Regions from separate parts of the Priestia sp. YIM B13552 genome, predicted to be linked through region 1. Evidence: riboswitches for the same ligand, from Rfam matches in the RefSeq annotation. Region 1 holds a riboswitch; the other holds the start of a gene.
What was found. A riboswitch is a leader RNA that binds a small molecule or an ion and turns the genes downstream of it on or off. The one in region 1 is predicted to bind cobalamin.
Positions count from the first base shown of each region.

Region 1 (15,808 bases):
AAAAAAAGAAAAGTATTGTTATCCTTGTTTTGATAGTGTCTATGATTGCTTTCACATTTGTAATATAAATTCTGCTTATAACAAGAGCTGCTCAAATTACGAGCAGCTCTTATCAGTTTCTTATTTATTGTGTTTCAAGATGCTGATCTCTTTTCTTTAACGTAAGAGCGAGCAGGAACGAAACGACGGCGAAAGCGATGGCTACATAATAGACGGTATGAACCCCGCTTGTCATACTGTTTATTTGTAACAGCGTTTTATTCGTTTCGTTTGAATGTTGAATAAAGTGCTGAGAAGCCATGGTCATAATACTTGTATACAAAGCGGGTCCAATCGCGCCTGAAACTTGGTTAATCGTATTTGAAATAGCTGAACCGTGGGCATGAAGCGGTTTTGGCACTTGATTTAAAGCAAGCGTCATCACGGGACCGATGCTTAAACCTACGCCAATTGTAAAGGCTGCGTATAAGATGGCTGCAGTCGTCGTGCTTGTTCCGCTTGAAATAGTAGTGAACAAACTTAAGATAATTGTTAAAAGGACTAAGCCTGTTAAAAGCAGCGGTTTAAATCCGATTTTGTCAAACAAACGTCCTCCCACCATAGCTGTTAGAGCCAGCGTTACGCCGCCAGGAAGCATAAGAAACCCTGTTTGCAAAGGAGACAGTCCCGCAGCCGTTTGGAAGTATAGCGGCAAAATTAACATCATTGAAAACTGAATCATCATAATAAGAAACATTAAGAAAATCGATCTTGAAAACACAGACGATCTAAAAGGCTTCATATTAATCATAGGAGAATTCAGCTTGCTTTGCTGTCTGACAAATAAAGCAAGAGCTATGACGCCAATTATGAGCGTAAGCCATACGATAGGATTACTCCATCCTGTCTCTTCACCAGCTGCGCTAAATCCATAAACAACTCCTCCAAACCCAATTGTAGAAAGAATCACAGATGGCATATGAATTGTTGGTCTAGATGTTTCAGAAACGTTACTGAGCTTAAAGAGAGCAAATAGGAAAATAAGCGCCGCTGCAATTAAAAGACCTAGAAATATAATTTGCCACGAATAATATTGAATAATTAATCCTGAAAGAACCGGTCCTATTGCCGGTGCAAATAAAATAGCTACGCTAAAAATCCCCATTACGGTGCCGCGTTTGCTAACAGGCACGAGTGTTAACATTGTGCTCATCACAAGAGGTAAAATAATGCCTGTCCCTAATGCTTGAATCATACGGCCCGCAAAAAGCAGAGAAAACCATGGAGTAATAAATCCAATGAAGGACCCAATTAAGTAAAAGCTCATAGCCGTCACAAACAGCTGTCTTAATGTGAATCGTTGAATTAAGAAAGCAGACACCGGAACAGAGATGCCGATTACAAGCATATATCCGGTAGTTAACCACTGAGCTGAGCTCGTTCTAATGTGAAAATCTGAAATGATACTTGGCAAGGCCACGTTCATTACCGTTTCACTAATTAAGCATAAAAAATTCCCTAGAATCAAAATGAAAAGGATAAGCTTACTTTGTGTACTCATTTTTTCTTCTGTTTGTGTCATAAGTGACCTCCTTTTACTAAATTAATTTTTGTTTGCAAACAGCTTGCCAATTTGGTCAGCTGCAATTTGCATAGGGACTGTACTATTTTTAGTTAATGAAAGAGTATAAGCCCCTTCAATCCAAGACTGTATAGCTGAACCTAGCTGTCTTGCTTCTTCTTGTTCATAACCTGAACAAACTAACTTATCTGCATAAACTTGCTCCCACTCGTTATACACGGCTTCACAGGCCATACGAAGCATTTCGTTTGATGACCATACTTCACTCGACATAGCAGCGAGAGAGATATCCGCTTCATTTTCCACTTGCTCAAACATTCGATCAGCCATCAGTTTTATATGATATTGAATAGCTGACGCGGCATCTTCATGAGAAGCGAGGGATTTTTCGATATAAGCTTTGACTCTTTCTCCCGTTTTTTGAATAGCTTCTTTTGCTAACTGTTGTTTTCCATCCGGAAAATAATAATAAATAGATCCTCTCGGAGCCCTGCTTTCTTTTGTAATTTGACTTAGACTGGTGGCGTGATAGCCTTTTTTGCGAAAAAGTTTAGCCGCTGCGCTTAAAATTTTTTCTTTTGAATTGGTTGGTTCCATGAAAACAGCTCCCTGATATAATTACTAGTTGATCGGTCAGTATAATGGTAGCAACTCTATACTGATCAGTCAATCCAGACGTCTAGGCCTTGTATATAAGTGAAGATTGATGCAAGTTTCACAGGTGTAAGCATTGATTGAAATGTTAAGAATAAGGTTACAAAGTATTTTGGACCTATACTTCTATTACTGTTAAAAAAATATGATTAAGTAATGAAATTAAAAGAAGACGAGAAGCGTATAGCATGTTACGATAGGGACGGTATAGAAATTGGCATATGTCTGTTTCTAATAGAAGAGACAAATTTTAAAATTTTTAAATGTAAGGTTGTGATTCACCTGAGACTGAATAAATTTATTAGCGAATCTGGAAAGGCGTCAAGACGCGGGGCAGATAAGTTAATTAGTGAAGGAAGAGTAACCGTTAATGGAAAGGTTGCAAAAGTCGGAGATCAAGTTAAGCCAGGCGATGATATTCGAGTAAGCGGCCAACAGCTTCGGATTGCTCGAAATAATGTATATATTGCACTTAATAAACCAGTCGGCATTACAAGTACGAGTGAAAAAAAAGTAAAGGGAAACATCATTGATTTAGTCAATCACCCTTTGCGTATTCACCACGTTGGACGACTTGATAAGGATTCAGACGGCTTAATTTTACTTACAAATGACGGCGATATTATTAATGAAATTTTACGTGCAGAAAACAAGCATGAAAAAGAATATATTGTGGGAGTAGATAAGCCAATTACACCAGAGTTTATCAAAAACATGTCTGAGGGAGTGAAAATTTTAGGCACAAAAACGCTTCCTTGTGAAGTGACACAGCTGTCTAAGTATGAGTTTCAAATTATTTTAACACAGGGTTTAAATCGTCAAATTCGCCGTATGTGTGAAGTGCTCGGATATGAAGTGTACCGCCTTCAGCGCACGCGTATTATGAATATCCATTTAAACAACTTACCTGTTGGGCAATGGAGAGATTTAACGAAAAAAGAGCGTACGCAGCTATTCAAAGAATTAGACTATGAACCTAAAGAGTGGTAAATCAAAAGACACCAGCCTGTTAGACTGGTGTCTTTTTTATTCGCATACAACTACTTGTCTAGAAAATACGCTTTTGCGCGCTACGCAGCGATCTGAAATAGAAAAGCCCGCTTCATGAATCATATGGTCAATCGTATCTACTGTAATCACGACTACTTTATCCGCAAAGCGGCGCGCGTGTTTTAAAATAGAAAGCTGATCTTCAGGCGTCGCGTGGGTGTAGAGATTGTAAGGCATGTCGATGATAGCTACATCATAGTGAGTTGTAACATCTGAAATCGGTCCAGTTTTGACATCACCGCTTAAGCCGAAATGCGCAATATTTTCACGAGATCCGTCGGTCACAAGTGGATTGATATCGCGTCCTACAATATCAATACCCATTGAAAGGGCTTCTACAAGGACTGTACCGATACCGCAGCATGGATCAATCGCTTTGATTCCTTCGGGGTTTGGAACGGCAATGTTAGCTACAGCTCTTGCAAGGCGGGTACTGAGTGCTGTAGAGTATTCACGCGGTTTTTTCAAATGATGCAGCCATACCGCTTCGCTTTTTTGATATTTCCCAAAATACCAGCGTCCTTCAAATGGAACAATGCCAAAAAAATGGTCAGGGTTATGCAAGTCTGCTTCTGCTACAAAATGCCAACCCACATCACGTTCAATAGCACGCTGACCTTTATAACTTATTTTTTGATCTTTTTCCAAGTCATTAATTTTCATAAAAATGAGTTTAAATGTTTTGTCTCCGAGGTCAATATCTTCTACTTGCTTACAAATATCTGCAAGGTCATCTGATTCATACATAATATCTAATCGCTCTTTGATAAAAGGGCTTCTGCTTGGATCAAGTTTAACAGCACTTTTTATGATAGGTTTCTCAGTTTCAATTTCAAAAAGAGAGCGTCTCTCTAATTGACATAGTGAGAGTTCCTCTTCGCTGCATGCGTATGTGTAGATATACTGAGGCAGCTGCGTATGGTTATTCAATATCGTATCATCCTTTATCGTATCTAATTATCCTTCTTCTCAAACAATAGCGAGAAAAGAAGAGAAAAGCAACGAATTTAAATATATTTGGCTGTGAATAATAAATTGAAGCGCTACATAGTCCACTTATTTGACAAAACATGCTAAAATAACTGGTGATAACCTGCATGTGCTGCTGTCTATACAAAAGAACTGGATCAAGGTTTCTCAAAAATCATTTACACACTGCTGACATTTTGATGAATAGGAGAGGCTACGTGATGTCTAAAAGTGATCATGAAAAGCAACAGATGAGTCGGGCTGATATGAAAAAACAAGCCAAAACATCCTCGCAAAACCTTGTGATGAACGTACTCATTGCCATTGTATCTGTATGTATTTTAGCTCTTATTATAAATGTTTTTGTACTAATGAAATGAGCCGTTATGCTGCTCATTTCTTTTTATTAGATTCAGCTTTTATTGAAGCGTTTGAGGTCAGCACATTGTGAATAGCATATCTTTTTTTTACAAATGATAGTTGTGATATGATGAGGCAATAATATATTAGACAAAAAGCTGGAGGTTACTTAGTATGCCATTACTTAGATTTGATGTAATAGAAGGAAGAGATGAAAAAGAGTTAAAAACATTACTAGACGCTGCTCACCGAGCGATGCTAGAAGCCTTTGGCGTCCCGGAGCGAGACCGTTATCAAATTGTACATCAGCATCCTGCTCATGAAATGATTATTGAAGATACAGGTCTTGGCTTTGAGAGAAGCAAGGATTTGGTTATTATAAGTGTAACGAGTAAACAGCGAACAGAAGAGCAAAAGCAAGCTCTTTACAGATTAATTGTAAAAGAGCTGGGAGAAAGCTGCGGCATTCAGCCAAACGACATTATGATTTCGATTGTTGAAAACGGTAATGCTGACTGGAGCTTTGGCATGGGAGAGGCTCAATTCTTAACTGGGAAATTATAAAACGGTTTATTATCTAGAGAAGCCCTTATTTCTAAGGGCTTTTTCTCATTTTGTCTCTAAAAATATTATTCTCTTAGTCACATCTTACTCAAAATTAAATACAGACATCTGTCAAATGAATGATACAATAAGCTTATATGCCGTTTTGAGTGGAAAAGCCATAAAAGAGTTCGGCGTACTAATTTTAGAACAACAATAAATTTACATAAAGATGTAAAGATTTAAAGGTTAAAAGAGAAATGTATAAAATCTGTAAAACAAAAGAACAGTTACGCGTTAAACATAGGAGTAAAAGGTTCTTCACGTGTTTTTTCGGATAAGAAGAGAAAGTAATTTTGATCATTGAGGAGGAACTTAGAATGTTTGGATTTGATGCAGATGTATCGCCACTAGTGCGAATTAAAGTAATTGGAGTCGGCGGTGGAGGAAATAACACCGTTAACCGTATGATTGAACACGGTGTACAAGGAGTAGAATTTATTGCCGTTAATACGGATGCTCAGGCGCTTAACTTATCTAAAGCAGATGTAAAAATGCAGATTGGTGCTGCATTAACGCGAGGATTAGGTGCAGGAGCTAATCCAGAAGTGGGAAGAGAAGCAGCCGAAGAAAGCAGAGAACAAATTCAAGAAGTACTGCAAGGCGCAGACATGGTATTCGTAACAGCTGGCATGGGTGGAGGAACCGGTACTGGAGCAGCCCCGGTTATTGCCCAAATTGCCCGTGAACTAAATGCTTTAACAATTGGAGTAGTCACTCGCCCATTCAAGTTTGAAGGAAATAAACGTACGAAGCAAGCAGTAGGCGGTATTACTGCGATGAATGAATCGGTAGATACCCTTATTGTGATTCCAAACGACCGCTTGCTTGAAATTGTCGATAAAAAGACGCCTATGCTTGAAGCATTCCGTGAAGCAGATAATGTTCTTCGCCAAGGTATTCAAGGTATTTCAGATTTAATCGCTGTTCCGGGGCTGATTAACCTTGACTTTGCTGATGTAAAAACAATCATGTCTAATCAAGGATTTGCGCTTATGGGTATCGGGCGAGCTTCTGGATCAGACCGGGCAATTGAAGCGGCGAAAAAAGCGATTTCTAGTCCGCTGCTAGATGCATCGATTGATGGAGCAAGAGGCGTGCTGTTGAACATTACGAGCGGCAGCAGCTTGAGTCTTTACGAAGTACAGGAAGCAGCAGATATTGTCACGTCTGCTTCTGATCAGGACTTAAATATGATTTTTGGGTCCGTGATTAATGAAGATTTAAAGGACGAAATGATGGTAACTGTTATTGCCACTGGATTTGATGATGAAGATGTTTCACCATCAGCTTCTACTTCTAGAGTTTCAAGAGCACGCTACTAAATTAAATAACCAGCTTTTATGGTGGCAATTGTTTTTCAATTGCCTTAAAAGGGAATCCGGTGCAAATCCGGAGCGGTCCCGCCACTGTAACAAGGAGCCTTATGTCAAAAAGCCACTGTCTATTCAGGGACGGGAAGGCGGTATAAGGCAATGACTTGAAGCCAGGAGACCTGCCATAAATCGCAGCACACAATAACCTACGAGGATAGGGAGGTGTTTTGGCAGAATCAAAAATAAGATAAACAAGGGATACGTTTATCTGAATTTGTATTGAAGACAAGCACTTCTTTTTAGAAGTGCTTTTTTTGTGTATTAAAATAGAAGGTGGAAAAATCAATGATAAATAATAAAAAACTCGTATCTATGATATTTCTTGTGTTACTTTGCCTCACTGCTTGTGCTCCTAATGAAGAGAGCATAAGTATAAAAGAAAAAAAGAAAACGGATAAAAGTGTGACGTTTTTATTTAATTTTACATCTGCAACGCTTGATCCTCATACGGATGATAATTATACAGCAGTTCGTGCGGGAGTAGGGGAGACGCTTGTTAAAATCAGCAATGATTTAAAAATAAAGCCCTGGCTTGCTGAAAAGTGGAAAACGGAAGATAACGGTCTTACGTGGACATTTACGATAAGAAAGAATATTACGTTTCAAAATGGTAAAGCACTAGATGCAAATGCCGTTAAGTCTTCTCTTCAAAGAACGATAGATCAAAGTTATGCGATGAAAAACGCTTTAAATATTAAAGAAATGAAAGCGAACGGTCATGCGCTGACAATTGCATTAAAAGAACCAATGCCTAAATTTCCTTCTGAGTTAGTACATCCAAACACAGCTATTATAGATGTTGATGTTTCTAATATAGCTAAGAAGCCTATTGGCACAGGTCCATTTCAAGTTTTGACTTTCGATCAAGGAAATCAAGTGAAGTTAGAAAGATATGAACATTATTGGAATGGGAAAGTAAAATTAAAAAATGCGATCTTTGCATTTAACGAAGATGCTAATGCGCGCGTTGCGGCTCTTCAGTCCGGAACAGCGGATATTATTTATCGCCCGCCTTTAGAAAGTTTGGGCACTTTACAAACAGATCCGTCTTTTAAGGTAAGTGGAGTACCCAGTGTGCGTACACATTTATTACTTTATAATCAAACCAATGACGCATTAAAAGACGAAAATGTAAGAAAAGCTATCGATACCTTACTGAACCGAAAAGAAATTGTCAGCAGCATCATGAACAATCAAGCGGCAGCAGCTCGAGGTCCATTTTTACCTCAATTTCCTTTTGCTGATAATAATGCTAATGAGCAAAGAGGTATGCCATCTGCTAAAAAATATTTAGAGAAAGCAGGCTATCAAATCAAAAATGACAAACCAATGAAAAATGGAAAGCCACTATCGCTCTCTCTTGTCACATACAGCTCTCTACCAGAACTTCCTTTGATTGCTCAGCTTATACAGTCTAATGCCAAAGAGTTAGGAATTACTATTAAGATTCATCTCGTTGAGGACAGCGATGAATATGTAATGGCAAAAGACGATTGGGATTTAGCACTGTACAGTCTTATCACTGCACCTAGAGGAGATGCAAGCTATTATTTAAGTACGAACTATTTGCCGGGCGGTGGTTTAAATGCCAGCCGAATTGATGACGATAAGCTAACAAAAATGATAGAACAGTTAAATTCAACAGTAGATGACGCAAAGCGAGATCAGTTAGCTAAGCAAGCAACCGCTTTGATTAATGAGGAAATGCTGACGTCATCGATTGTACATCCAAACATTGTTGTTGCTTATAATCAAAAAGTGAAAAACTGGACCACAAATCCAAGCGAGTATTATATGCTGACTCAGCATTTAGACGTAACGCCATAGTCAATATTGTGTTGTTCCTATAGGAAAACGAGAAAGTATACAATGATAGATAAAAGGATGTGACAGTAAACGTGCAAGAAGTACAAACGTATCAAATTAAAGAAGTAAAAGAAAAGAATGCGGAAGTGATTCAGTTTGTCATGAATATGCGGAATGAGCTATTTCCTATGATGGAAAAAAATCAGCTTCCTGTGGATTTGCTTCATTTTAATAAATATTATGTTCAAGCGAAAGGCGCTGCTTTTTTTGCAGCTGTTACGGAAAATCAACAAGTAATTGGAACAATTGGTTTATACGCTTACGATGGAAGGTTTCATGCATTAAAAAAGCGATATGAACATAAAACTGCAGCCGAGATTGTAAAATGCTATGTCGATCCAGCATATCGGCGTCTAGGCATTGGACAGCAGCTGTTAAAGGCAGTAGAACAATTTGCTCAAAGTCATTTTTATGACACGTTGTATCTGCATACTCATCCTTTTTTACCGGGGGCTATTCCATTCTGGACTTCACAAGATTTTATCGAAAGGCTTGCTGAACAGGATGAGCCATGGAATACGCTGCACATGGACAGAAAAATACAACCGGTCGTAATGTAACGATATTATACAGTAATTACCATAGAATCTAGATAAGAGCTCATGCTATAATGAGCTTACTTACATTTATAGCCTGTAGGGCAAGTCCTTACAGAAAAGAACCACGTTTCGAATTGGCTGAAACGTGGTTTTTTTCTATGAAAAACAAATAACAAAATATTTTTAAAAATATATATGAAATCGCTTTCAAAATAATGAAATATATTATATAATTACTAGTGTTGTGTTGTACTTTGTTAGTGTTAAATCAATATCCTACATGTGTGAGCCGATTGCCTTATGGTAGTCGGCTTCCTTTTTTATGGTAGAGTCTAAAGGGAGATAGCATTCGTTAAAATGGCTGTAATTGTCATCACAATAGTTGTCCCAAAGGCCCACTTGAAAAGAAACTTTTGATGCTCCCCGAAATCTACTTCAACCAGCCCAATCAGAATGAAAGTAGCAGGTACTAAAGGAGATAGGGGAAACCCAGTTGTGGAATGTCCCAATAAAGCTGCTCGTCCTATTTCTACAGGGTCTACACCAAAATTAGCTGCTGTATGGCTAATAACAGGTAAAATGCCAAAATAATAAGCATCAGGTGAAAATACAAAGCTAAGAGGAAGGCTCGTTATTGCTACAACTAAGGGAAGGTGAGAGCCCAGCCATTCAGGAGTGAGGCTGACAATGGTATTAGCCATGGCATCCATCATTTTTGTTTCTGTAAAAACGCCTGTAAAGATTCCGGCTGCAAAAACCAACGTACTAACCATTACAAAGCTGTTTGCATGACTTAAGATTCTTTCCTGCTGTTCTTTTGGATGAGGGAAATTAACAAATAAAGCAATGGCAAAAGCAATAGCAAATAAAATTGGAATAGGGAGTATGTCTATGATCAAGAGAGTCATTAAGCACAGTGTCAATAAGGCATTAAACCAAAAGAGTCTAGGTGGCTTCCCAGGGGTCTCATGAACTGAAAGCTGTTCAGCAAATGCCATTGATGCACCTTTTAAATGAATAGTTCCTAAGCGCGCTTTTTCTCTCTTTCCTAGTAGATATGCTGAAAATAAAGTCCACATCAATCCTGCTGCCATAGCTGGAATAAGAGGATTAAATAGATCTGATACTTCTAATTGCAAACTTGCTGCGGCTCTTACGAGAGGACCTCCCCAAGGAATCATATTCATAACACCTGCGCTTAAACTAATAACACAAGCCAGTATTAGTCGGTTCATTCCCAGTTTTGTGTACAAAGGAAGCAAGGCGGAAACTGTAATTAAAAATGTAGAAGAGCCGTCTCCGTCCAAGCCAACAAGCATTGTAATAACGGCAGTTGCCATTACGACTTTTAAAGGATCGCCTTTCACAATGTTTAGGATACGAGAAATCATAGGATCAAATAAACCGACGTCAATCATTAGTCCAAAATATAAAATAGCAAAAACGATCATAATGGCCGTAGGAGCTACTTTTAAAATACCATTCATCATCATATCGCCCATATCAGCACTAAAACCTCCAATTATACCAAAGAGGATAGCGACAAAAATAAAAGCAACAACCACGGACAAGCGTTTACTGATGACAAGAAATAGAAAAGTCGCAATCATTCCAAACCCTAACAAAGAAAGCATTATCCATCACCTCTTAAAAGAGTTAGAAAATTCTATTAATTTTCATTATAGCATTAGAATTACTGTTAAAGTTTGGTATTTTTAAATAAGATAGCTTCAAACTAAAACTAAAAGCTAAAAAAGCCGCCTTATAGGCGACTGGTTTAAGCTAGGTCAGCTGTTATGGACTGCTTTTGAAGGTGATCAGACAGCAGGCTGTAAGCAATAATTTTCTTTTTATACTGTTTTACGACATCGACATGATCATCATAACTGTATACGCATAATCGAACATCTTTTTTTCCTTTTTTCGTATCGATAACCAGTGGAGTTTCACTGTCTTCTAGGTGTTTATAATAGTCCTTATTTCCTTCATGGACATAATATTGTTTTAAAAATGTTGCTTTATTAAAATAATCAATCACTTGCATTTTGTCTTTGCCTTCTAAATGTTTCCCATCAACTGTGACAGTAACGTTGTGGTCATCAAGTGTTGGGTGTAATTGAAATTTAGTCATAAGCCATTTGACCACTGGAGTTGGAAGACACGTTATTAATATTTTGAGTGCACTTACAAGAATGATGGAAAGTAATACAATCCATGTCATAGTTAATCATCTCCGCTATAGTTTAAATGAAATAAGATTACATACTTATTTTACCACAGAGAACATGATTGCTTTTTGTACATTATGTGAACCTTCCTCAGTGAAAAGATGTATATGAAATGCGTTTATTTATGCACATTTAGGGAAATATAAAATTATAACAAATACTACATATAAAAAAGGAGAAAAAATTATGTTGTGGACGATTATTGGACTTTTATTTATTTTTTGGTTATTAGGATTAGTTTTTCATATTGGCGGCGGCATCATTCACATTCTTCTTGTCATTGCAGTGATTGTGCTAATCGTAAAACTTGTGAAACGAATTTAGATATAAAAGGCCTTTCCTTAGGGAAAGGCCTTTTATGTGGAGAGATTATAAAAACAAGACGTATTTTGATATAAAAAATCATATGCTTCCGTTCCAGAAACTCCTTTGAGACGTGCTATTTCCTCAACGGACTGATGTATCATTGATGGAACCGTTATCTGGTTTTGAAAAGGTCCTTCAAATGGCCACGGACCATCTGTTTCGACCATCAAGTAATCAAGAGGGTATTCCATGGCAAGCGCTTGGATTTTAGGCTTATATACAATATCAGGTGTAACTGAAATATAGTAACCGTTGTTTTTCATTCGTTCAACGGTTTTTTTAGCTCCTTTGAACCAGTGGAAGTGAGCTTTAGACACGGAATGTTTTTCTAGTAAGTCACACACAATTTCAGCGTCTTCATATACAGCGTGAAGAATTAACGGTTTTTCCCATTTTTTTGAATGAATAATAAAAGCTTCAAGCAGCTCCAAATAGGGCTCTAGAGAAAGAGTATAGGTCTGACTTAAGTAATAAGGTAGACCTACCTCACCAACAGCTATCATTTCTTCATTGTTTTGATCAATCCAGGCAAACAGCTCCGCTAATTCATTTGAAGAAGGCAGCATTTGTTCAGGATGAAATCCGTAGGCGGGTTTCACACAAGAATACAATTGGCTGATTTTTTGATTAAGTTGGCAAGACTGTAATGTGGAAGATACAGAAATAAGCGCTTGTAACGAAGGATCCTTCTCTACTATGTCTTTCCAGCTTTTCGGTTCATATTGATCGAGGTGAATATGAGCGTCAATGATTTGTTTCATAAATATCGCTCGCTCCTTTCAGCCCAATTTGTTTAGAAATAATACGTAAGAGAATGTATGATTCTGTTAGGCCTCCATTTTATTTCTTATTTGTTTTTTGTTCCCCCATTTAGCAATAGATGAAAACGTATAAACAATAAGAGCTAACCAAATAAAACTAAAAGCAATAACATGAGCTTTTGTTAGCGATTCATGGTACAGAATCACTCCTGCTAGCAGAGATAATGTTGGTGAAATATATTGAAGAATACCAAGCATTGATAATGATACTTTTTTAGCACTTTTTGTGAATAATAAGAGTGGTAAAGCTGTGACCATTCCACTTCCCATTAATAAAAGACTTGTTGAAAAAGAATCAAAAAACTGCAAGTGTGATTGAAACGTGAGGTAGCTTATATATGCTAATGCAATAGGGGAGATGACCATCGTTTCAAGAGTTAATCCGATTGTTGAGTCAGCTTTAATCTTTTTCTTTGCCAAACCATATAATCCGAAAGTAAGAGCTAAACTAAGCGAAATCCAAGGAACCACACCATAATGAAGACTGAGTGTTAATACCCCGATCGCTGCTAGTATAAATGCAAAAATTTGAGCCCCGCTTAATCTCTCTTTTAAGACAATAACACCTAATAAAACACTTGTTAGGGGGTTAATATATTGTCCAAGGCTCGCTTCTACTATTTTTCCATCAATGACAGCCCACATAAAAATGCCCCAATTTGCACTAATAAGTACAGACGCAGTAAAAAGGGACCAGAATAAGGATGGTTTTTTCATTATTTCTTTTACAAACGCAATGTATGTACGCCATTTCTTTGTGATCAATAAAAGAATAAGCATAAAAATAAAAGACCAAAAAACGCGCTGAGCTAAAATCTCCCCTGGTGCTACGTGGTGAACCAGCTTCCAATAAATTGGCGTGAGCCCCCACATAAGATAAGAAAGGACTGCATACGTTACACCATCTTTGTCATGATTTAAGTTCATTTAAAACCTTCCTTCTAACATGAGATAAATTTGGTAATAAGAGTCATAGATTAACATAAAAAAGCAGCATAAACGATTATATCACAGAGAAAAACGATTCTTCACATGTTGAATGGCTCAAAAAAGCGCTATGCGCAAGGTTATTGCTTTTCCATGTCTAAAATAAAGTCAAATTGTGTGTTTCTAACAAGGTAAGTGCTTACACAAGTGTGCATGATAAGCGCTCCTTCAGCTTTTATTCAAGTGGTTATGAAAAACAGTTGATTTCCCTATTAGAAACTGTCAAGCTTAAGGAAGAAAAAAATCTTAGAGGAAAGAATATATAGGTGACGAATATGATCGAAATAAAAGCGTCTGCGATAAGCGACGGAGAATTTAATAGAGGTGTATTTGCTAAGCAAGATATTAAAAAAGGAACGCTTATTCACGAAGCTCCTGTTATCGCTTATCCTAATAAAGAGCATGATTTTATTGAGAAAACAACACTAGCGGATTATGCTTTTGAATATGGAGTGAATCATACGGCTATTCTTTTGGGATACGGTATGCTGTTTAATCACTCGTATACACCCAATGCTACGTATGAAATTAATTTTGACAATCATACCTTTGATTTTTATGCATATACGGATATCCAAGCAGGAGAAGAAATTCTCATCAACTATAATGGAGATGAAGATGATCAAGAGCTCCTTTGGTTTGATCGTGAAGATGAAGAAGAACAAAAGTAAAAAGGTAAGCCCATCGAAAATCGATGGGCTTTTTATTATGCTTTTTTATCTGGATACATAGTCGAATTCAAACGGATGAATTGGTAAATATGCGTAATAATAACTTTTAAAACGGCATATCCAGGGACGGCTAAAATAATACCGATGATTCCGAATAAGTTTCCGGCGGTTAGAATGACAAAAATGACTGTAATCGGGTGAATGTCTAGGCTTCTTCCCATAATTTGCGGAGATATTACTTTACCTTCAAGCAATTGAACAACTGCCCAGACAATGGCTAGTTTTACAAGCATGAAAGGAGAGGTAATAAACGCAATAATAATGGCTGGGATAATGGCGATAATAGGACCAAGGTAAGGCACAACGTTGGTTACCATGGCGATAATCGCTAGAAGTAATGCATAATCTAACCCAATAATCAGATAGCCAATGAAAAGCAGTACACCTATACAAATCGCAACAAAAATTTGCCCGCGAATATATGCGCTTAATGCGTGGTTCATGTCGGCTAAAATGAATTTAGCCTCAGAACGAGAGCGGTTTGGAAGCAGTTTTACAATGTAATTAGGTAAATTTTTCCCATCTTTTAATAAGTAAAAAAGAATAAAGGGTAAAACGGCAACCGATAATATAATTTCTGTAATGGTGCCGACAAAATTCACAATACCGCTTGAAAATCCAGAAACATATTTACTCAAGTGTTTTGATGCATCTTTTGAAATCTTATCTAGGTCCGTGTTAGCCGACTGAAGACCTTGTTCGACATATCGGTTATTCGAAAGGTTCGTCACCGCATGCTGAACGTCATGCGTCAGCTCTGGGATATTATCAATAAGACGGTCAACTTGATTTTTTAGAGGCGGAATAACCGATGAAATAATAATGGCTAATGCGCCGATAATCACTATGTATAAAACAAGAATGGAAATAATTCGTTTTACACCTTTTCGTTCTAAAAAGTCAACAAGCGGATTAAATAAATAAAAGCAAATTCCTGCTAAGATAATCGGCAGTGCGATTGTTTTAATAAAAATAGAGATAGGAATTAAAATAAATCCGATTTTTGATAACGAAAAAATAGTCATGCTGAGAATAAAAATAATAATTGTATATACAACAAATTTATTATTTAAGATTTTTTCTCGGAAAAAAGTTCCTTTCTGAGGTCTAGGTTCCAAGCTGTTCAACTCCTTTTAAAAATAAATGTATAGTTATCATACCCTGATTTAGACTAATTTAAGAGGGTTTTTTACAAAGAAGTGTGCATACTAGTAGAAAATCTTCTAGAAAGAAGGGGTGAAATCATTGAAAAAAGACAAACAACCATCGTATGATGATTTCTCTACAGTAGAAAAAAGCCATGAGTATATAACCGCTGAAGAATTTCCAGACGGTCCTTTCGGTTCTCCTGTTAATCAAAAACTGGGGAAATCTACTTCATGGGAAGAAGGGCAGCGAACGTATAGCGCATTTAATTATGAAAACAAAAATCTTCATGAAAAAGCGCAAAGATTATTTCCGGGCGCTCATCCTGTACATGATAACCCAGAGGAACATGAACAAAATCCAAGTTAATGTCTTTATTATGCTCTGAATATATTGCCCTATCTTTTTGCTGAATTTTGTTGACAATAAGCAATTTAGCCTGTAATATAAAACGTAACTTATCACTGTTTCTACAGGATTCGACAAAATTTGATTTACTTAAACTTGTGATCTCAACTTCTATTTACAGCTATTAGAGCGCTGTAAGTAGA
Region 1 is NZ_JBHZOU010000009.1:29,526-45,333, forward strand. Features, by position in the region: gene ACFX40_RS24395 (hypothetical protein) at 1-68, shown strand, start outside; gene ACFX40_RS24400 (DHA2 family efflux MFS transporter permease subunit) at 125-1,561, opposite strand; gene ACFX40_RS24405 (TetR/AcrR family transcriptional regulator) at 1,583-2,158, opposite strand; gene rluF (23S rRNA pseudouridine(2604) synthase RluF) at 2,498-3,205, shown strand; gene ACFX40_RS24415 (TRM11 family SAM-dependent methyltransferase) at 3,242-4,195, opposite strand; gene ACFX40_RS24420 (hypothetical protein) at 4,456-4,614, shown strand; gene ACFX40_RS24425 (tautomerase family protein) at 4,769-5,158, shown strand; gene ftsZ (cell division protein FtsZ) at 5,518-6,522, shown strand; cobalamin riboswitch at 6,525-6,715, shown strand; gene nikA (nickel ABC transporter substrate-binding protein) at 6,859-8,400, shown strand; gene ACFX40_RS24440 (GNAT family N-acetyltransferase) at 8,472-8,999, shown strand; gene ACFX40_RS24445 (CitMHS family transporter) at 9,311-10,612, opposite strand; gene ACFX40_RS24450 (YfmQ family protein) at 10,756-11,199, opposite strand; gene ACFX40_RS24455 (lmo0937 family membrane protein) at 11,393-11,530, shown strand; gene ACFX40_RS24460 (TatD family hydrolase) at 11,563-12,333, opposite strand; gene rarD (EamA family transporter RarD) at 12,400-13,320, opposite strand; gene ACFX40_RS24470 (SET domain-containing protein) at 13,656-14,051, shown strand; gene ACFX40_RS24475 (AI-2E family transporter) at 14,087-15,229, opposite strand; gene ACFX40_RS24480 (hypothetical protein) at 15,357-15,626, shown strand.

Region 2 (15,808 bases), on a different contig from region 1:
TATCAATTAAGTGGTGTATCTTACTATGTGCACACCGAGGGGAAAGGAGAGCCGCTGCTTCTGCTTCACGGTTTTACCGGTTCTTCTCAAACCTGGCGTACCCTTATGAAGAAATTCGCTAAAGACTATCAGGTGATTGCTGTTGATATTATTGGTCATGGCCAATCAGCAGCTCCGAAAGAAATCAAACCATATTCAATGGAAGCAGTTGTTGAAGCACTGCATGAGCTGCTTCAACAGCTATCTCTATCACAGGTGAATGTAATCGGATATTCGATGGGAGGAAGACTTGCTCTTTCATTTGCTCAGCGATATCCACACCTTGTGAAAAAGTTGTTATTAGAAAGCGCATCGCCTGGTTTAAAAACACGAGAAGAACAAAAGCTAAGAAAAGAAAAAGATGAACAGCTGGCGAGCCGCATTATGAAAAATGGGATTGAAGAGTTTGTGAACTATTGGGAGGAAATCCCTCTTTTTCGTTCTCAAAAGCAATTGCCTCGTCATGTCCAAGAAGCGGTGCGTAAAGAAAGACTTTCTCATACAGAGATCGGCCTTTCCAACAGTTTGAAAGGAATGGGGACAGGAGTCCAGCCGTCCCTTTGGGAGAAGCTGGACGATCTGGTGATGCCGGTTTTGCTTATTACAGGAGAAGTAGATCAAAAGTTTTGTTTAATTTCCAAAGAAATGCAAACATTAATACCAAATGCTACTTCTAAAATTATTTTAGGGACAGGCCATGCAATTCACGTGGAACAACCCGAGATTTTTGGTAGAATAGTAAGTGAGTTCTTAGCTACTACATAATTAGGAGGAAATAAAGATGACAGTTGAATGGACATCAGTACGTCAGTATGAAGACATTTTATACGAAACATATAACGGAATCGCTAAAATTACGATTAACCGTCCGGAAGTGCACAATGCATTCCGTCCAAAAACAGTAATGGAATTGATCGATGCATTTGCTTATGCTCGTGACGATGCAAGCGTTGGAGTAATTGTATTAGCAGGTGCTGGGGATAAAGCATTTTGCTCAGGCGGAGACCAAAGAGTTCGCGGCCACGGCGGCTATGTAGGAGAAGATGAAATTCCACGTCTAAACGTTCTAGATTTACAGCGTTTAATTCGCGTAATTCCAAAGCCGGTTGTTGCGATGGTATCAGGCTATGCAATTGGCGGAGGCCACGTTCTTCACGTTGTATGTGACTTAACAATTGCAGCGGATAACGCAGTCTTTGGACAAACAGGTCCTAAAGTAGGAAGCTTCGATGCAGGATATGGCTCTGGTTACTTAGCTCGCATCGTAGGTCATAAGAAAGCGCGTGAGATCTGGTTCTTATGCCGTCAGTACAACGCTCAAGAAGCACTAGACATGGGATTAGTAAACACGGTCGTTCCATTAGAACAGCTTGAAGCTGAAACAATTCAATGGTGTGAAGAGATGTTAGAAAAAAGTCCAACCGCTCTTCGTTTCTTAAAAGCAGCATTTAATGCTGATACGGATGGCTTAGCTGGTATCCAGCAATTTGCGGGTGACGCAACGCTTCTTTATTACACAACCGATGAGGCAAAAGAAGGTCGCGATGCATTTAAGGAAAAACGCAATCCAGACTTCCAACAGTTCCCACGTTTCCCTTAAACAGCTGAAACAGCTTGGTGATTATCATCAGGCTGTTTTTTCAATTTAATTTAGTTAATCAGTATAAAAAGGAGAGAAATTCATGAGTAGCCAAACGATTCCTAATGGGCTTATGCAAAGAGCATATTTGACGCCAAATCGAGTGGCGGTAGAAACACCGCAAACGTCTCTTACGTTTCAAGAGCTTCATAAACGTGTTCAAAAAGTAGCACAGCAGCTTTCGTTTAACGGTGTAAAGCAAGGCGATACCATTGCTTTATACATGAAAAATAGAGTGGAGTTTATTGAGATTTTACATGCGGTTTCTTATATTGGCGCCCGGTTGCTGCTCGTCAACACGCGTTTGACAAATGAAGAAATTAATTATCAGCTAACAGATGCAAACGTGTCGTTGCTTATTGCGGATGAAACATTTTTAATGAGAGAATTCCAAAGTTCCATTACTCAGCTTACTTTACCTGCTTTAAAAAGTTCTCCAGAAGCAGAAACAGGTTTTCAAAAAACATGGAATCTCGAGGACACATTCACCATTATGTATACGTCTGGAACAACAGGTCATCCAAAAGGAGTGCTGCAGACATATGGAAATCACTGGTGGAGTTCCGTTGGCTCAGCGCTTAATTTAGGGTTAAATGAAAAAGACTGCTGGCTTATAGCGGTTCCTTTGTTTCATATTAGCGGCTTATCTATTTTAATGCGGAGCGTCTTTTACGGAATGAAAATCATTTTAGAAGAACGGTTTGAAGCAAGAGCAGTAAATGAAGCGATTGAAAACAAAGGGGTAACGATTATTTCGGTTGTCGCTTCCATGCTGTCCAACATGCTCGATGAGTTAGGGGAACGGAAATATCCGCATACGTTTCGATGCATGCTTTTAGGAGGAGGACCTGCACCGCTTACTATTTTAGAGGCTTGTGTGAGTAAAGAAATTCCTGTTTATCAAACGTATGGAATGACAGAAACATCTTCACAGTTCGTTACGCTTTCACCTGAAGATAGTTTGCGAAAACTGGGATCAGCAGGTAAACCATTATTTCCATGTGCAATGAAAATTGTAGATGAAAAAGGAAATGAGACCAGCGAAGCAGGAGAAATTATTGTTAAAGGTCCAAATGTTACAAAAGGATATTTAAATAAACCTGAAGCTACTGAAAAAGCAATTCAACAAGGCTGGTTCTATACAGGAGACATCGGGAAAGTGGATGAAGAAGGCTTTCTATATGTGTTAGACAGACGTTCAGACCTTATTATTTCAGGTGGAGAAAATGTATATCCAGCTGAAATTGAAAATGTTTTGTTGAAGCATCCCGCTGTTAAAGAGGCCGGTGTAACGGGAGTAGCTGACGAAAAATGGGGACAAGTGCCAGCTGCATGTGTTGTTGTAAACGAAGACGTTTCAGATGAAGAATTATCTTTACACATTCAACAATTTTTAGCAAAGTACAAACTTCCAAAGTATTTCGTTCGAGTAGAGGAGCTGCCGCGAACGGCTTCTAATAAAATCATACGCCGGAAGCTATCATCGTTCATACAGAAAGGGAGCTAATCGATGATTATAAAAAAAGTACATCTTTATAAAATTGACATGAAGCTTCTTTCTCCTTTTTCAACAAGCTATGGTACAGTGCAGGATCGAGAATTGATTTTGCTTGAAGTAGAAGATGAACAAGGATTTACAGGGTGGGGAGAAGTAGTTGCTTTTTCATCTCCTTGGTATACGGAAGAAACGATTCAGACGTGTTTTCATATGTTAGACGATTTTTTAATTCCCTCGCTTCTTCATCAGCAGCTTCAAAAACCAGAGGATGTTCAAAAGTTATTCAAACCTCTAAAGCGAAATAACATGGCTAAAGCAGCTTTAGACTGTGCTGTATGGGATTTGTATGCAAAGCGGCAGAACAAACCGTTATCTGAAGTAATTGGAGGAGTAAGGTCTGCTGTAGAAGCTGGAGTGGTAGTTGGCTTAAATGATATTTCCATAATGAAAGAACAAATAAAGACTTACATGAAAGATGGCTATAAGCGCTTTAAAGTGAAAATTAAGCCGGGTGCTGACTATGAGCTACTGAAACAAATTCGAGATGAATTTCCAAGCATTCCTCTTATGGCTGATGCCAATTCAGCCTATACGTTAAGCGATAGTGATTCATTGAAGAAACTAGATGAATTGAATTTAATGATGATCGAACAGCCGTTAAGTTCTGATGATATCCTTGATCATCGATTGTTACAAAAGCAAATGCAGACGCCAATTTGCTTAGATGAAAGTATTGTGAGCTATGAAGATGCACGTCATGCAATTGAACAAAGAAGCTGTAAGATTATCAATGTGAAAATCGGTCGAGTTGGCGGAATGTCCGTAGCAAAGCAAATTCATGATTTGTGCGCCCAGTATGGTGTAAGACTTTGGGTTGGCGGAATGTTAGAAGCCGGGATTTCAAGAGCTCATAACATCGCCCTTGCGACATTGCCTTCTTTCACGATACCAGGTGATATTTCTGCGTCATCTCGCTATTGGGAAAAAGATATTATTAAGCCCGAAGTAGAGGTAGAAGCTGGAGTAATAAAGGTGAAGGGAAAACCGGGGATAGGATACGATATCGATAAAAACTTTATCAAAACAATCACAGCATTTGAAAAAGAATACCAATAATTAAAAACCGTTTTTTATGTAAAACGGTTTTTTTTATTGAGGTTGTCAATGTTTAGTAGAAAAATAGGACAAATTTTTTAAAAAGAGCACATTGTTCTATCAAGCGTGTCAAAACATGTTATGATGGAATAGTTTGATGAAAAAAGTCGAAGAGTTTTATCGTAAAAAACAAAATTATTTTTGAAAATAGGTTGATAGTTTTCTAAGTTGTCCTATATAATGTGTTTATAACATAACACAATATGTTGTTTTGAAATCGATAATAAAATACTATATTTTGTGTTTTCCAGTGAAAAAGGTGTCTGATAAAAAGACTTAAAAGGGAATTTGGTGAAAATCCAAAGCTGTCCCCGCAACTGTGAATGCTGATGAAATAAGGAGATCCACTGTGAGTAAACATCATGGGAAGGCCTTAAAGTAAAAAGAAGCATAAGTCAGGAGACCTGCCTTTTTTATGTCGTTTTATCTTCTTCGGGAGGTGAGAGGGTAGAGCGAGGATTGAGAAAAGACTTAGTGTCTTCTTCTATCTTCGTTCTATTCGCTCACCGAGGTACGGTGAGCGATTTTTTATTTTGAAGTGAAGAGAGGAGCCATATTTATGGTGAATACATTAAAGCCTACAATTCTACATGAATTAACTGCATATATTGAACGTTTAAAAAATGAATTTACGCAGCTTGATTTTTCTTTGTATGAGGAAAAGGTTATTCAAACTGTTACAGTAAAGGAAAATATGACGGACGAAAAGGTTGCAAACGTCCTAATTTTAGCAGCCTTAGAGCGTATTTCAATGGAAGAACCAGATTGGACGTACGTAGCGGCAGACGTCTACTTAAACGAACTATATCGAAAAGCAGCGGACAACCGAGGTTATGATAAAAAAGAGAAGTACGGTTCGTTTTATCAGCTTATTCAAGAACTAACAAAAATCGGCATTTATAATAAACAGCTATTAAAAACATATACAGAAGAAGAAATTAATGAAATTGCTTCAGTCATTATTCCTGAACGCGATCGTTTATTTACATACATTGGATTGTTGACATTAGCAGATCGCTATTTAGCGACATCACATGATAAGCGCGTATACGAATTACCGCAAGAACGTTTTCTTATCATTGCTATGACGCTGATGTCTCAAGAAAAGAAAGAAAATCGAACAGCATTAGTAAAAGAAGCGTACTGGGCGCTTTCTAGTCTATATATGACGGTTGCCACACCAACGCTTTCAAACGCAGGAAAGAGCTACGGACAGCTATCTAGCTGCTTTATTGATACGATTGATGACAGCTTACGCGGTATTTATGATAGCAATACAGATTTGGCCACGCTTAGTAAAAATGGAGGCGGAATTGGTGTCTACCTCGGTCATATTAGAAGCCGAGGAAGTGATATAAAAGGTTTTAAAGGCGTATCATCAGGAACAATTCCATGGATGAAACAGCTAAATAATACGGCTGTAAGTGTCGATCAGCTAGGTCAACGACAAGGGGCTATTGCCGTATATTTAGACGTATGGCATAAAGACATCTTTTCATTCTTAGACGCGCGGTTGAACAATGGTGACGAACGCCAGCGCACGCATGATTTATTCACTGGCGTATGTTTGCCAGATTTGTTTATGGAAAAAGTAGAAGCACGTGAAGACTGGCACTTATTCGATCCTCACGAAGTTCGTACGCTGATGGGCTACTCGTTAGAAGATTTTTATGATGAAGAAGAAGGCAGCGGTTCGTTCCGCACTCGTTACGCTGAGTGTGTAAATAATGAACAGCTTTCAAGAGAGACAGTACCTGCTATTGAAATCTTCAAGCGCATTATGCTTTCGCAGCTTGAAACGGGGACGCCTTATATGTTCTATCGTGATACGGTTAACCGAGCTAATCAAAACCGCCACGAGGGCATGATCTACTGCAGCAACTTATGTACAGAAATTACGCAAAACCAAAGCACAACGGTCGTAACAGAGGAAATTACGGAAGACGGAAAAATTATTATTACAAAGAATCCGGGCGATTTTGTTGTATGTAATCTTTCTTCTATCAACTTAGCGAGAGCCGTAACTGAAGATGTGCTTGAACGTTTAATTCCAATTCAAGTACGCATGCTTGATAACGTTATTGAGTTAAATGATTTGCCGGTACTTCAAGCAAAACTAACAAACCAAAAGTACCGCGCAGTAGGGCTTGGCACATTTGGTTGGAACCATTTGCTTGCCTTAAAGAAAATAGCATGGGAAACAGATGAAGCGGTAGCATATTGCGATGAATTGTATGAGCAAATCGCTTACTTAACCGTACAGGCAAGCATGAACTTAGCTAAAGAAAAAGGTGCATATCCATTATTTAAAGGCTCAGATTTTGAGTCAGGCGCTTATTTTGAAACACGTAAATACACAAGCGAAGCGTGGAGTGAACTGCGTAACGAAGTTCAAAACAATGGGATAAGAAATGGCTACTTAATGGCTGTAGCACCTAATTCATCAACATCTATTATCGCGGGTTCTACTGCAAGTATTGATCCGATTTTCCGTAAGTTTTATTCAGAGGAAAAGAAAAACTATAAAATCCCGGTGACGGCACCGGATTTATCACCAGCAACAAACTGGTATTATAAGTCCGTTTATTTAATTGATCAGCACTGGAGCATTAAGCAAAACGCCAAGCGCCAGCGCCATATTGATCAATCCATTTCATTCAACTTATATGTGCAAAATGATATCCGAGCAAAAGAGCTGCTGGATCTTCATATGACGGCATGGAAAGAAAAGTTAAAAACGACCTACTACGTACGTTCAACATCAAGTGAAGTCATTGAAGAATGTGAAAGCTGTCATAGTTAAAAGGAGTGAATAATTGATGACAAGCATGTTAAAACGAGAATTAATGAACGAAACAGCTCCGAACCGTTCGACAGGAATCATCAACGGCAAGAGCTCAAATATTCTAAACTGGGATGACGTCCGATTTTCATGGGCGTTCCCTAAATACAAGCGTATGCTAGCTAACTTCTGGACGCCGTTTGAAATTAATATGGGTCAAGATATTAAGCAGTTCCCTCAGTTAACGGCTGACGAACAAGAGAGTTTTTTAAAAATTATTGGCTTGCTGGCGCTACTGGACAGTATTCAATCAGATTATGCTAGCAAAGTAGCTGACTATGTAACCGATTCTTCGATTAATGCTCTAATGATTATTTTAGCGCAGCAAGAAGTGGTTCATAATCATTCGTATTCATATGTTTTATCAAGTCTTGTACCAAAAGGAAAACAAGATGAAGTATTTGAATACTGGCGCACAGACGAAAAGCTTCGCGCTCGAAATGACTTTATTACAAACGGATATAAAGCATTTAGCGAAGAAGCAACGGTTGAAAACTTTTTGAAGTCTATGGTATATGATGTTATTTTAGAAGGCCTTTTCTTCTATAGCGGATTTGCTTTCTTCTATAATCTTGCTAGAAATCAAAAGATGGTGGCGACATCTACGATGATTAACTATATCAATCGTGATGAACAGCTTCACGTTGGGTTATTTGAAAAGATTTTCAAGGAAGTACTAAATGAAAATCCAGCTTATCGTACGGAAGAGCTAGAAACGTTTGTAGTTGAAACGTTCCAAGAGGCAGCTCGTCTTGAAATTGAATGGGCGGAATCTGTTATCGGAGAAAAATTCGACGGCATCACGATGAAAGAACTGCAGCAGTATATTGAATACATGGCTAATAAACGCTGTAATCAATTAGGCTTCGGCCGAGCTGCTTTCCCAGAAGCACCGATTGAAAATCCTCTTCGTTGGATTATTGCTTATCAAGAGGTAGATTTAGGGAAAACGGATTTCTTTGAACAGAAATCAAGACAATATACAAAAGCATCAGATGCGAATGGATTTGATGATCTATAAACACAAAAGCTGACTAATTTCCTTATTGATTAGTCAGCTTTTTTTAAGTGAATAAGTCCAAGTTCTAACGCACGTGTGGTAATTAAGTCATCAATTTCTTCTGGAATGTTTTCAAGTGTTCCCCATTTATATGTCCATAAATGAGTAAACGATTGTACATAGATTGGAAAGGTTTGTTCATTTGCTTTTATGGCTTCTTCTTTAAAAAAATGAATCAGTTGTTCAGTTTTCATATTAGTCTCCTTTTTTATGATCTTGAAGAGAGAAAAAAGACAACCCAGAGGCTGTCCTTTTGCGGGTTACGCTTCAGTTGGCTTGAACGTTTTACAGTCTGTTTCATAGCTGCTTGCTGCATGTTTTCCGCTATGACTTACCACGTAAATTTCTTCTGCGCTGCAGTGATTTCCATTTTTCCAAAAGTGACAGTTATTTACTTCACAAAGAATGTTTTGTTCCAACGTTAACCCTCCTTTGTATGTGATAGCTATAGTATGGTCAAAATTCAACTAACTTATAAGAAAGGTGGTAGACTTTCATTTTAATTGAGAATTTTTATCAATTAAACATTGACAAAGAGAATCATTCTCAATTAAACTGTGTATATAGTAAAGGATACAAGTTGTTGGCAAATCATTAAATGAATAATTAATTGGGAGGGAACAAACATGTCATCAGTTATGGTTGTAGGAGGAGACAGGTTAAAGCATATTACAGATCGTTTAGCGGGAGAAGGGTTTAATGAAGTCATTCATTTAGATGGCCGTAAAAGCAATATGGTGAAGCGAGAAATACCCGAACATATTGGGTTCGTATTAGTTATTACGGATTTTATTAATCACAATATGGCAAAAGTCATTAAAGAGAAAGCAAAAAAACAAAAAAAACCAATTTATTTCGTCAAACATTCATGGAGTGCTATTCGTAAAGTGATTGAGCAGATTTCATGATTTAATTTTTACTTATTATTGAGAATGAATTTCAATTAGGGTGGTGAGACATAGGTGGAACCGATAAAAGTGCATATAAAGACACTCTCTAACGACCACATCGAACAATTTATTCGATGTCCGTACAAATTTTATCAGCAGCAGCTTCTTTTGAAAAAAACATCTATAGATTGGAAACAGCTAGTTCAAGTAACTGTCCATCAAATCATTAAAACATACTATAGCAAGCCAGTTGAGTATCGCTCAAACCTCTATGTTTTACAGCTTATTGAAAAATATTGGCGCCTAAAGCCAAATATGTTTTCATCACCCGTTCACTATTACGATGTGTTAGCTAAAGTAAGCGATTATTTACTAAGGTTTTTAGGGGAAAAAGCACATGTGGAACTACCGCTTTTTGTGTTTGAGAAATACAGCGTTTATGTAGAAGAAATTCAAAGCAACCTTTCTCTAACCATTGATTTTGCTGCATGGACAGAGAAATCTTATACGCTAACAAAATTCATTCTAGATGACCATGAAGAAGTGAAAAACGCAATGAAAGACTTTATTATCGTTTTTTCGAAACAAGCTTTTAAAAAGGTTCCTGAACAAATTCGTTTTTATTCATTATTAACTGGAGAAACAACAACTTATCATATTGCCCCAGACGATTATCAAAAAGCCATACTTCAACTACATATTGTCAAAAGTGTGTTAATGGAACCAAAACATTTTCAAAAGAATTATGCATCCAGTGAGTGTGAAAACTGTCCTCTTCAACAAGAATGTGCTGAAGAAAGGGATGTGCGGCCAACACTGCTGGTGTAAAGGAGCGTTATTTACATGAAGGAAATCTTACTAGCTTATGCGAGTATGTCAGGTAACACAGAAGCGATAGCCGATTTGATCGAAGAAGAATTAGTCAAGCATGGATTGCATGTGAAACGAGCAGAAGTATATGACATCGATGCTTCTGACCTTGTATCCGCGGAATCTATTATCTTTGGAGCTTATACGTGGGGAGATGGAGAGCTGCCAGATGATTTTTTAGATCTTTATGAGGAAATGGATGATATAGATCTCAGTCAGAAACAGATGGCTGTATTTGGCTCAGGTGATTCATCATATGATGTTTTTTGCGGAGCAGTTGATTTAATTGAAGAAAAAATAAAGGAACGTAACGGAAATATAGCCGTTCCCGGTTTGAAAATCGAGCTCTCTCCCTTTGGAGAAGATGTAGAAAAATGTAAGGTATTTGCTAAAGGTTTTGCTGAAGTAGTAGCAAAATCTGCTGCTTCATAAGAAAACCCGGTCAAGTGCTGACCGGGTTTTTAATATGGCTTCTTTTTGCTGTATTCTTTATTATCTTTCATAAATAGACGCCAGAAATAAAAGAATCCAGGAAATAAAATAGCAAAACCAACAATATACACAATAAATAAAGAATGAAACGCATCGGGATGTGTAAATCCATTCTCAATCGTTACGTTTGGATAGACAACATAAGGTAAATGACTTCGTCCGTATACGTAACTTGCTAAGAAATATTGAAGGATAATGGATACCACGGCTAAACGAGGCATGCCTTTTCCTTTTTGAGAAGGGAGCAGCAGAGCAATACCAGCTACTACAAATAGACCTACAGATCCGTAAAGAAGAGGCTTAAACTGCATCATTTTATCATATAACCAGCTGGCTTCTGATTGCATTGTAATCATAATAAAGATAGCCATTAGCAGTGAAAGAGGTCCTGTAATGAGCGCATCGCGCCGATAGACCGCATAAGCTTCCATTTCGTCAGATGACTTCGAGTAATCTGCTAATAAAAGAGACGAAAGAAACAGGGAAGAGGTAATGGCAAAACCAATAAATGAATAGACGTGCGGACTTGAAAACACTTTTGCTAAATTTAATCGCTGCGTGCCGTCAATTATATCAATAAATCCACCTTGACTTACTGGCAGTACCGCGATTAAAAAAGCAGGAATTAATACGCCAGAGATACCGGATACATAAACCAACGCTCTCCGATATTTGAAGCTGCTAGCATAGTGTGAAAACACTAAAAATCCGCTTCGAATAGATAAGAGAAGTAAAATGATACTTCCCGGTATTAGTAGCACTGTTCCAAGCGTAAATGTAGCTCGAGGAAAAAAGCTAAACAGCGCAACCACAATCGCAACGATAAATACATTGGTTACTTCCCAAGTAGGCGATAGATATCTGTTTGCTACATCTGTAGCATTTGTTTTCGTACGGTTAATATATACCATCGACCAAAAACCAGCTCCAAAATCCATCGTTCCCATTACGGCATAGATAAAAATGAAGCCCCATATTACGGTAATTGCTAGTAATGAATCACCCATATTCTCACATCCTTTTTAATCTGCTTGCGCAGCAAGCTCTTTAGAAAGCGGATTTCTTCTGAAATAAAACACCAGTACAAGGGCGACTGCGGCCACGAGTACGATATAAACAAGCAAAAATAAAAAAAATAAAATATGCAAATTAGCAGAAGTGGTAACTGCTTCTGATGTACGCATGATGCGGTAAATGACCCAGGGCTGTCTTCCGGTACATGCAAAAATCCATCCGAATTCAATGCCCATGATCGCGAGAGGGCCCGTTGCGACAAATGCCCACATGAAAATTTTCGGGAAGCTTTTCTTCTTTAAAAACTTATACCAAACAACGCCCACTAGCGCCACGAAAATTAAAATCGATCCGATAATGACCATACCGTTAAACAAGGTATGCACAAAAAGCGGCGGCCAATAATCCCTAGGGAAGTCATTGAGTCCAGTAATCACTGTATTAAAGCTATTACCCGACAAGAAGCTGAGCATCCATGGAAACTCAATTCCATACTTGACTCGCTGTTCTTTTTCATCTGTAAATCCGCCTAAAGCTAATGGTGCATGATCTTGTGTTTCAAATAGACCTTCAGCTGCTGCAAGTTTTTCGGGTTGATATTCGTATACTTTTTGCATAGATTCATGTCCATTCAAAGCCGTTACAAAAGAGAAAATCCCGCCGATTACTAATCCCATCATCAGCGCTTTATGATGAAACTTATATTCTCTTGGATTATGTTTTCGCGCACGAAGCATTTTAAAGGCAGCGACTGAAGCAATGACGAAGCCTCCAGTTGTATAAGCAGAAACGGCTACGTGACCGGACGTTACAAAGAAGCTCGGATTAAAGAAAGCTGCCCAAGGATCTACGCTTACAATGTCTCCATTTAAAATTCGAAAGCCAGCAGGTGTTCCTTCAAATGCATGCACGTTGGTAATTAAAACGGCAGAGGCAAGTGCTCCTATTGCTACTAAAATCAGACTGATAATCCTCATTTTTCGAGAAATACGGTCCGCTGCGTATACGTAAATAGAGAGAAACAGAGCCTCAATAAAGAAAGCATAAATTTCAATTTGAAAGGGAAGAGCCATTACTTTTCCTACAATTTCCATAAAACCTGGCCAAAGCAACGCTAGTTGTACACCAGCAATTGTTCCCGTAGGAATAGCGACTCCAAGCAGGACGGCAGCTCCTTTTGTCCAGCGCTGTGCCATAAGTTCATAATCTTTATCTTTTGTTTTGTAGTAAAGAATTTCAGCCAATAAAATCATGAGAGGAATGCCGACACCAAGGGTGGCAAAAATGATATGTACTCCCATGTTCAGGCCAAACATTGAACGTGCAGTAACTAAATGATCCATTCATTTTTCAACCTTTCCAGTAAAGTATTGATAAACCTTATTGTCCACTTTTTACCACGCTTTATGCATCGGAATTGGTAAAACATATCACTTGAAAATAGTAATCATTACGATTATAATGAACATATATTGTTTTAAAGGAGAGATATTTTATGAAAACCAATATTCATCCAGACTATCGTAAAGTTGTATTTATGGACACAAATAGCGGAACATCATTTTTATCAGGATCTACAAAACAATCAAATGAGACCGTTCAATGGGAAGATGGCAACACATATCCGCTTTTAAAAGTTGAAATCAGTTCGGATACACATCCATTTTATACAGGAAAACAAAAATTTGCTGATAAAGGCGGCCGTGTAGAACGCTTTAAGCAAAAATATAAATTACAATAAAAAAACTAGCCGGGAGGCTAGTTTTTTTATTAATATAATGCTTTTTTCAAGGTATCAATGTTGTGTTGCATAATGGAGAAATAATCTTCTTTATTTTTAACATCGTTTTTTGTTAATGACTCTAAGTTATGAAGTGTTAAAGCTTGAGCTCCTACTTCATTTTTTACAAGCGTAGACACTTTAGGCTTTAAATTTTGGTCAAAGATAAAGTATTTGATATGGTCTTTTTTTGCTTGTTTTACGATGTTTTCTAATTGTTTTTGAGACGGCTCATTTGTAGGAGATAAACCCGCTACGCTAATTTGCTTTAAGCCGTATCGTTTTTCCCAGTAGCCATAGGCTGCATGTGATACTAAAATTTCTTTATGAGGTGCGTCGCCAATCGTTGTTTTTAACTCTTGGTCCACATCTTCAAGCTGAGTCTTTAACGCTTGGAAGTTCTTTTCAAACTCTGCTTTTTTATCTGGTTTTAATTCAATAAGTTCGTCTTTAATATTTTCTGCTAATTGAATAGCTAAAACAGGGTCAAGCCAAACGTGAGGGTCTGTATCTCCGTGGTTATGCTCTTCTTCATGGGCATGTTCGTCTTCGTGGGCATGCTCATCTTCAGAACTCTTTGCTAATTTAATTCCTTTTGCAGCTTCTACTAAAGCTACATCTTCATTTTTAAGTGTAGACTGTGCTTTATCTGCAAAACCTTCAAGTCCAATTCCTGAGTAAACAAATGCGTCCGCGTTGGCGATTTTGACCATTGTTTTTGTTGTAGGCTCAAATGAGTGCGCATCTACACCGGTTGGTAAAATGCTTTTAGCGTTTACATATTTTCCACCGATTTTTTCAGTAAAGTCCTGTAAAGGGTAGATTGTTGTATAAACTTCTAATTTTTTGTTTTTATTATCAGATGCGTTATTTGCACTGCTTGAACTGCACCCTGCAAGAGCTGTTCCAATTCCTAATGCAAGCACCATTAAAAGTGGTTTGAATTTCATTATGTTGCTCCTTCCGTTCGTATCGTAACCATTTATGACCTATGTTATTATATCGTAATTATTACGATTTGAAAACTAAAAATTTACGCACTTACTGTAAATTTAGGAAGGGGATCTTTGAGAGTAGCCCAATCTTGATTCATTTCCTCATTTGTCAGCAAACAGCGGTCTAAAGTTTCAATTATTTCAGCTGTGTTCATATCAATACCAATGAAAACGAGCTCGTTAATACGATCTCCAAATTGTTCATCCCATTTTGCTCGTAATTCAGGCTCTTCTTTTAAGGTTTGTTCTCTTTCTTCCGGGGCGTAAGTTGCTATCCATTCACCCGCTGCTTGAATCATAATGGACGTACCTGCTTGAGAAAGAAGTCCTGCCATATTATTACGCGAAGCAAGCCAGAAAAATCCTTTTGCACGTACAATATCAACCGGCCAGTTCTCTAACCATTTCATAAAGCGTTCAGGATGAAGGGGACGATTCCTTCTGTATACAAAAGAAGAAATACCGAACTCTTCCGTTTCAGGCGTATGGTGCTCCTCATTTAATTCTTTAATCCATCCGGCTCCTTGACTAGCTTTTTCAAAGTCGAATAACTCGGTATGAAGTATGGCTTCAAGGCTTACTTCACTATTAATTGTTTGGATAACAGTGGCTTCTGGGTTTAATTTGTGAAGAACAGCCTGCAGCTCATCTGCATCATCTTTTGTTAACAAATCAACTTTGTTTAACAAAATGACGTTTGCAAATTCAATTTGATCGATTAACAAATCAATCACTTCTCTTGTATCGTTTTCATCTGTTCCTTCTTTGCGGTCCAATAAGCTTTCGCCGGATGAAAAGTCTTCCCAAAAGCGATTGGCATCTACTACAGTGACCATCGTATCTAACGAACATTTCTGAGTTAAATCAATGCCCAGCTCTTCATCAATATAAGTAAATGTTTGAGCAACAGGGATAGGTTCGCTGATTCCGGAAGATTCAATGACAATATAATCAATATCACCATTGTCTGCTAGGCGTTCTACTTCTTTCATTAGATCGTCTCGAAGCGTACAGCAAATACAGCCATTTTGCATTTCAACAAGTTTTTCATCTGTTCGAGAGAATCCGCCTTGTTTAACTAAGTCTGCATCAATATTTACTTCGCTCATGTCATTGACAATGACCGCGACTTTTAAACCTTCTTTATTTTTTAAAATATGGTTCAAAAGCGTTGTTTTACCTGAACCAAGGTATCCGCTTAAAACGGTAACGGGAATTTTTTTCACTGGTATAACCTACTTTCTTGTTTGTAAATAATAATGATTACGATTTAACACTTTTCATCTTATAGGAAAAAGTATTATAATACAAGAAAGAATTTTTTTTATGAAGGAGAAGACAGCAGATGAGCTTATTACAAGATGTTTTAGAATTCAACCAAAAATTTGTAGAAGAAAAGAAGTATGAACTTTACGAAACAAGCAAATTCCCTGATAAAAAAATGGTTATTTTATCGTGTATGGACACAAGATTGGTAGAATTACTTCCACACGCTTTGAATTTGCGCAACGGAGACGTGAAAATTGTTAAAAAC
Region 2 is NZ_JBHZOU010000002.1:1,152,690-1,168,497, reverse strand. Features, by position in the region: gene menH (2-succinyl-6-hydroxy-2,4-cyclohexadiene-1-carboxylate synthase) at 1-804, shown strand, start outside; gene menB (1,4-dihydroxy-2-naphthoyl-CoA synthase) at 821-1,639, shown strand; gene ACFX40_RS12040 (o-succinylbenzoate--CoA ligase) at 1,722-3,185, shown strand; gene menC (o-succinylbenzoate synthase) at 3,189-4,292, shown strand; cobalamin riboswitch at 4,572-4,757, shown strand; gene ACFX40_RS12030 (ribonucleoside-diphosphate reductase subunit alpha) at 4,891-7,134, shown strand; gene ACFX40_RS12025 (ribonucleotide-diphosphate reductase subunit beta) at 7,151-8,194, shown strand; gene ACFX40_RS12020 (hypothetical protein) at 8,224-8,427, opposite strand; gene ACFX40_RS12015 (DUF1540 domain-containing protein) at 8,494-8,652, opposite strand; gene ACFX40_RS12010 (DUF2325 domain-containing protein) at 8,860-9,141, shown strand; gene ACFX40_RS12005 (hypothetical protein) at 9,196-9,951, shown strand; gene ACFX40_RS12000 (flavodoxin) at 9,967-10,425, shown strand; gene ACFX40_RS11995 (cytochrome d ubiquinol oxidase subunit II) at 10,455-11,492, opposite strand; gene ACFX40_RS11990 (cytochrome ubiquinol oxidase subunit I) at 11,508-12,842, opposite strand; gene ACFX40_RS11985 (type B 50S ribosomal protein L31) at 12,995-13,240, shown strand; gene ACFX40_RS11980 (metal ABC transporter substrate-binding protein) at 13,270-14,229, opposite strand; gene ACFX40_RS11975 (GTP-binding protein) at 14,313-15,500, opposite strand; gene ACFX40_RS11970 (beta-class carbonic anhydrase) at 15,620-15,808, shown strand, end outside.
Region 2: another riboswitch for cobalamin. It lies ahead of ACFX40_RS12030 (ribonucleoside-diphosphate reductase subunit alpha); the one in region 1 lies ahead of nikA (nickel ABC transporter substrate-binding protein).